Regions from separate parts of the Larkinella bovis genome, predicted to be linked through region 2. Evidence: riboswitches for the same ligand, from Rfam matches in the RefSeq annotation. Region 2 holds a riboswitch; the other holds the start of a gene.

Region 1 (3,416 bases), on a different contig from region 2:
CTTTCTCCGGTATCCAGGTGACCGCCTTTCACCAGAATAGCCCCCGGACACCAGTTCGCAAGGTCGCGGGCCGCCGGCAGCATCTCGTCGGCGGTTTGTACAGGTCGGCCCACTAATACGCTGGTTTCGGGCAGATTCGGCGTAATAACGGTGGCAAGGGGGAACAACTGGGATTTCAGCGCATCCACGGCTTCGTCCTGCAATAATTTATCCCCACTTTTAGCCACCATGACCGGGTCCAGAACGATGTTTGTCACCGCAAATTCCCGGAGCGTTTTTGCCACCTGGACAATCACTTCCGGCGAATGCAACATGCCAATTTTAACGGCATCGACACCGATATCCCCCAAAACCGCCTTGAGCTGCTCGGCAATAAACGCGGGCGGTACGGGCAGAATCCCGGTGACCGCTTGGGTATTCTGGGCGGTTAACGCCGTCAGAACCGACATTCCGTAGCAACCCAGGGCCGCGAAGGTTTTGAGGTCCGCCTGAATCCCGGCCCCACCGCCACTGTCGGAACCAGCGATGGTTAGTGCACGCGCGTAGGTTTTCATCCGTTTCGAAGTTGATTGAGTTGACGGGTCGCTTCGTAAGGCGACGGATGGCCACAAATCGCCGAAACCACCGCTGCTCCCGCAGCGCCGGCCTGCAAAACCGCCTGCAGGTTTCCGGCCTTGATCCCACCAATGGCAAACACGGGCCACCGGGACCGGCGGCAGATTTCCCGTAAACCCTCCAGCCCGAGCAAGCTTGACGTATCCTGTTTGGTGGCGGTTGGAAATACCGTAGCAGCCCCAATATAGTCAATCGCAAGCCCTTCCGCACTTTCCAGTTCGGCGAGATTGTTGATCGAAAGACCAATGATTTTATCCGGCCCAATCAGGTTGCGCACCATCGTGGGTGGCATGTCGTCCTGCCCAATATGAACGCCGTCGGCATCAACCGCCAGCGCCACATCGACCCGGTCGTTGATGATTAGTTTAGCACCGTAGGTTTCGGTAATCCGCTTTAGTTCAGCCGCGAGTTCGACAAACGCCCGCGTCGATGCGGTTTTCTCCCGGACCTGCACCCACTGAACGCCCGCCCGGCAGGCTTCTTCAACCACAAACGGGAGTGTGTGACCCGCCTGACCAGCGCATCCGGCATCAGTCACTAAATAGAGTCCGTGCATCATTCGTTGATTTTCAGACGGTCAGCAATATCCGACGCGGTCAACTGGTACAGGGCATCCAGGAAATTGACCTGCAAACTACCCGGTGCGGTTTGTTTTTCTACCGCCATTTCGCCCGCCACTCCCATCACCGCCATCGCGTGCGCAGCGGCCTGGAAATAATCCGCATTGACCGCAGCAAACGCGCCGGTCAGTGCCGTTGCCGTACAACCCATCCCCGTCACCCTGGTCATCAACGGGTGCCCGTTGGCAATCGCTGCGGTTTGCTCCCCGCGAATAATATAATCCGTCGCCCCACTGACCACCACGACACAACCCAGCGACCGGCTCAGTTGGTGAGCCGCATCAACGGCCGCATCGGATCCGAACAGGCTATCGACTCCCTTCGTCTGGGCATCCAGACCGGCCAGCGCCATAATTTCAGAAGCGTTTCCCCGAATGATCTCGGGAGCCGACAGGGTCAGCAGTTCCGCACTGACCCGGTTTCGGTACGGTGTGGCTCCCACGCCCACCGGGTCAAACACAATCGGCTTACCTAGGTCTTTTGCCCGACGCATGGCCTGTTTCATTCCGGCGACAAAATTTTCGTCCAGGGTGCCGATGTTGACCACCAACGCACTGGAAATAGCCACAAAATCGGCGGTTTCTTCGGGCGCATGCACCATGGCGGGCGAGGCCCCGACGGCCAGCAGAGCGTTGGCCGTGTTGTTCATGACGACAAAGTTGGTGATGTTGTGAATCAGCGGAGCCTGCGCACGAATCTGCGTGACATCGGTCCAGATGGATTGGGGTGTTGGAAACATAGTGCTGTCAAGGAGTTCATAAACAGCAACTTTAACGGGGGCGAGCGGTTTCCGGTAACTTTTCCCTACGGCCGTATGAACGGCATCAGGTGATGAGGGTGTGCTCTCAGTCGGCCCAATTCGGCACCGACACCCCTAAAGTTGCCCGGTAAAGGTAGGCGATTTTGGAATACGGTTTTAGATTTTCTGAAAAACCACAATACCGTTGTGGCCGCCAAAACCAAAGGTATTGCTCATGACAGTTCTGACTTCGGTTTCTAACGCGTCTTTCAGCACGATGTTCAGGCTGTCCGGAATAGCCGGGTCACGAACGGTGGTGTTGATGGTCGGCGGTATAACGTTATCGCGCATGGCCAAAATCGAAATAATGGCTTCGATAGCCCCGGCCCCGCCCATTAAGTGCCCGGTTATCGACTTTGTCGCACTGATGGAGAGGTTGGTTTTTCGATTCCCGGTCAACTGCGCGACGGCCTTCATTTCCGACAAATCACCCACTGGCGTTGAGGTTGCATGCGCATTCAGATAATCCAGTTCTTCGATATTGATTCGGGCTTCTTTCAGCGCCAGTTGCATGGCCCGGGTGGCACCGATCCCCTCCGGATGGGTGGCTGTAATGTGATAGGCATCGCCGGTCATGGCTGCACCCACCATTTCACCATAAATGGTAGCGCCCCGGGCCCGGGCGTGTTCATATTCTTCCAGAACAAGGGCCCCGGCCCCTTCGCCCATCACAAAACCGTCGCGCTCGACATCAAACGGCCGGGAAGCGATTTCGGGATTTGCATTCTGGGTCGACATAGCTTTCATGGAGCAATAACCGCCGAACGATGTCGGCGTAATGGCCGCATCGCAACCGCCACTGACAATGATTTTGGCTTTGCCCAACCGGATGTAATTAAACGCATCCATCAGGGCCGAGTTCGAACTGGCGCAGGCCGAAACCGCCGTGTAGTTGATGCCCATCAAACCGTGGCGGATCGAAATCATACCCGACGCCAGGTTGACCAGCACTTTCGGCACCAGAAAGGGACTGAACCGGGGATGGCCGTCGCCCGTCACAAACTCAGCCGTTTGTTCTTCCAGCGTTTCGGTGCCCCCCTGTCCGGAACCCCAGATGACGCCTACGTCGAACGGATCCATTTTCGCCAGGTCAAAACCGGAATCCTGAATGGCCTGTTCAGCGGCAATGAGAGCAAACTGCGTGAACCGATCCGTTCGTTTGACGTCATTCCGGCTCAGGTATTGTAAGGGATTAAAATCTGCTATTTCAGCCGCAAACTGCGTTCGGAACAGAGAAGCATCGAAACGGGCCATTTTCGCAAATGACGACTTCCCCTCCGTGACGTTTCGCCAGAAAGTCTGGAGATCGTGGCCAATGGGGGTAAACGCGCCCATTCCAGTAATAACAACCCGGTGTAACATAACCAATTTTTAAATGAGTC
Region 2 (3,416 bases):
GATTCCAGCCCCCGCCGATGTTGGCCGTCAGTTTGCCGAAACTGTTGTAATCCAGCGAAAAAACCGCCCCGTAGAAGTCATTATCCAGCCAGCGCCGGCGAATCAGATCCGTGCGGCTGATGGTCGAATCGCCGATCACGACGTTCGGCAAACCGTAATCCGACAGGCGGTTATTGGCCCGGAACTGTTCGTAATAGCCTCGGCCTTTGGTGTAGTGCAACGACGCATTCAGACGCCAGTTTTTGCTCAACTCATGCGAACTAATCAACTGGTAATGATCCTGTTGATAATTATCGACCTCATTTTCGTAGGTGTAGGCATTGTAGGTCCGGTTAGTTTTCAGCAGGCTTTCCGGCACCCCATCCCAGGCCTGGTACGTTTTTTCCATACCCGAGAACACATTGAGCCGCACAAAGCTTTTCTTACCGTACCAGCCGCCCGACAGGTAAAACGATTTCAGGTTCGACGATGCCCGGTCGATATACCCGTCCGACACGATTCTGGACAGTCGCGCATCGACCACAAAGTGATTACTCAGCAAACCGGAACCGGCTTTTACGGTGGTTTTCAGCGTATTGAACGAGCCCCCAGACACATCCACCTCGCCGTACGGATTGCGTTCCAGACTGTTGGTTTGTACGTTAACCGAAGCACCGAAGGCCCCCGCGCCGTTGGTCGAGGTGCCCACGCCCCGCTGAATCTGAATACTGCTGACCGATGAGGCAATATCCGGCATATTGACCCAGAACGTACCCTGCGATTCGGCGTCATTGTACGGAATTCCGTTGACGGTTACATTAACCCGCGTCGCATCCGAACCGCGAATCCGAAAACCGGTATAGCCGACGCCCGCACCCGCGTCGGAGGTGGTCACCAGCGACGGCGTAAAATTCAGCAGCAGCGGAATATCCTGCCCCAGATTCTGCTTCGTCAGCTCTTTGCCGGAAACGTTCGTGTAGGCAATCGCCGACTTCTGGTTGGCGCGCGTGGCACTGACCACTACCTCATCGACAACGACGACCGTTTTGGTCAGCGAAACCGTAATCTGAGCATCCTGATTCAATTCAACGGTTTTTAAAACTGGCTCATAACCCAGCAGAGAGATGCGTAATTGGGTGGTGCCCGGTTTCAAATTCGTCAGACGGAATGCGCCGTTGGCATCCGCAAATGTGCCTTTATACGTGCTTTCGACTGTAACCGCTGCACCGGGTAACACCCCGCCGTCGGCATCGTTGATGGTTCCGGAAATGGAAAATTGCGCCCAGGCGGGCAGACTGGCGAGCAAAAAAACCGCCGAGAGTAAGCTTAGGTTGACGAAATACAGCCTAACCGTCACATTTTTCATGGTATACGAAATGTTCACGACAGGCAAGGGGCCGACCTATCTACTGGATGTATGTGGTAAAATGAAACTTAACGAACTTAGGTTCGTCGGTACGTTCCCTTCGCCGGCATTACCCGGTGCAGGTTCAATGGGTATAATCTCAGCCCGTTGTATTAAGGCACCCCTTATGTAAGATTAAGCGATGCAAAGGTAAGCGTGGAAATGGTACAAAAAAGCATTTTGCCGAAATATTGAACGACAATGAACTGTATCTGAAATTTAAATGTATATACATTAAATGTCGATACAATTAAATAAATTTGTCATATTACTTTTAAAACTCCCGCAATCATGGAAACGCTCGTCAATGGATTACACCACGTTACGGCTCTGGCCGGCGATGCCCAGGGTAATGTTGATTTTTACACGCACATTCTGGGATTACGGCTGGTCAAAAAAACCATCAACTTCGATGCGCCGGATGTTTACCACCTGTACTACGGGGACGAAACCGGGTCGCCGGGGAGTATCCTGACGTTTTTTCCGTACGGTAAAAGCTTTCCCCGGGGCCGGAAGGGTGGGGGGCAACTGACCTATACGGCGTTTTCGGTTCCGACGGCTTCGCTGAGTTTCTGGATCAATCGGCTGCATGAATTCAATATTGCCTTTACAGGTCCTTACCAACGCTTTAACGAAACCTACCTGCGGTTTGAGGATTTCGACGGCATGGGCATCGAACTGGTGGCGCACGACAACGACTCCCGGCCCGGCTGGTCGAACGGTTTTATTCCCCTCGAACACGCCGTCAAAGGTTTCCATACCGTCACGTTAAACGAGTTCAACGTGGATGATACGGTTACCTTATTAACCGAATCGCTGGGACATACTCTCGTCGCCGAAGAGGCCGGTTTGTTCCGGTTTCAGGCCGGGAAAGGCGGTTCCGGGAATTACGTGGATGTGAAACATTCACCCACCGATGTTCGGGCGCAGCAGGGCAACGGTTCGGTGCACCACGTTGCTTTCTCAACCGATAGCGACGAATCACAGATCGTGCTGCAACAACAACTGCTGGAAGCCGGTTATCACGTGACACCCGTTCAGGATCGGAATTATTTCCACAGCATTTATTTCCGCGAACCGGGCGGTATTTTGTTCGAAGTAGCGACCAACCCGCCGGGATTTGCCGTCGATGAACCCGTTGCGGACTTGGGGAAAACGCTTAAATTGCCCGAGTGGTACGAACCCCGTCGTGCAAAAATTGAAGCGGCATTACCGAAAATTGAAGTGAAATAACGGACAGGGGCAGAAGGTACGATGAATACCTTTTGCCCTTACTTTATCCTAAACACGATGATACACGATCCTAATAACTTCCTTACCGCCGGAAAACCGCTGGAAAAAGCCGCAAAAGTGATGGTTATGGTACACGGGCGGGGGGCCTCCGCGCGGGATATTCTGTCGTTGTCAGAATATATTACCGATGATAACTTTGCGTTTATCGCCCCGCAGGCCCATCAGGGCACCTGGTATCCGTATTCGTTCCTGAGCCCCATCGAACAGAACGAGCCCCATCTGTCGTCGGCCCTGCAGGTGCTGAGCAGTCTGCGCGCCCGGCTGCAGTCGGACTATAACTTCAAAACACCCCAGATTTTCTGGCTCGGTTTTTCGCAGGGTGCCTGTCTGGCGCTGGAATTTGTGGCCCGCAATGCGATGCCATACGGCGGGGTTTTCGGGCTGAGTGGCGGTTTGATCGGCCCGCCGGGAACGCCCCGGCTGTACGACGGCGAACTGGAAGAAACACCGGCTTTTCTGGGGTGCAGCGACATCGATCCGCACATTCCGAAAGACCGCGTCATCGAGTCGGAAGGCGTGTTCCGGGCTATGGGTGCCCAGGTGAAAATGAAATTATATCCAAATTTTCCGCATTCAGTCAACGAAGATGAGTTAAAGATTGTTAACCAGTTAATTGCCGGTTCGCCGACCTCCGGCGCACCCATTCGTGAGTTGTACACTTAAAACTACCACGTCCGATGAGTCAGTTTATGGTAGAAATCAATCTTCCGGCCGAAATGACCGAGGAGTTTACGGTAAA

The links. Region 2 has a riboswitch for thiamine pyrophosphate ahead of ACFPMF_RS23455 (TonB-dependent receptor). Riboswitches for the same ligand answer to the same signal wherever they lie in the genome.
Region 1: it holds a riboswitch for thiamine pyrophosphate, as region 2 does, so the genes downstream of both, thiM (hydroxyethylthiazole kinase) here and ACFPMF_RS23455 (TonB-dependent receptor) in region 2, are expected to answer to the same signal.

Annotation. Positions count from the first base shown of each region.
Region 1 is NZ_JBHSMA010000002.1:357,708-361,123, reverse strand. It holds gene thiD (bifunctional hydroxymethylpyrimidine kinase/phosphomethylpyrimidine kinase) at 1-554, opposite strand, end outside; gene thiE (thiamine phosphate synthase) at 551-1,174, opposite strand; gene thiM (hydroxyethylthiazole kinase) at 1,171-1,974, opposite strand; TPP riboswitch at 2,020-2,121, opposite strand; gene fabF (beta-ketoacyl-ACP synthase II) at 2,152-3,396, opposite strand.
Region 2 is NZ_JBHSMA010000011.1:147,976-151,391, forward strand. It holds gene ACFPMF_RS23455 (TonB-dependent receptor) at 1-1,345, opposite strand, end outside; TPP riboswitch at 1,423-1,520, opposite strand; gene ACFPMF_RS23460 (ring-cleaving dioxygenase) at 1,676-2,617, shown strand; gene ACFPMF_RS23465 (alpha/beta hydrolase) at 2,675-3,340, shown strand; gene ACFPMF_RS23470 (muconolactone Delta-isomerase family protein) at 3,355-3,416, shown strand, end outside.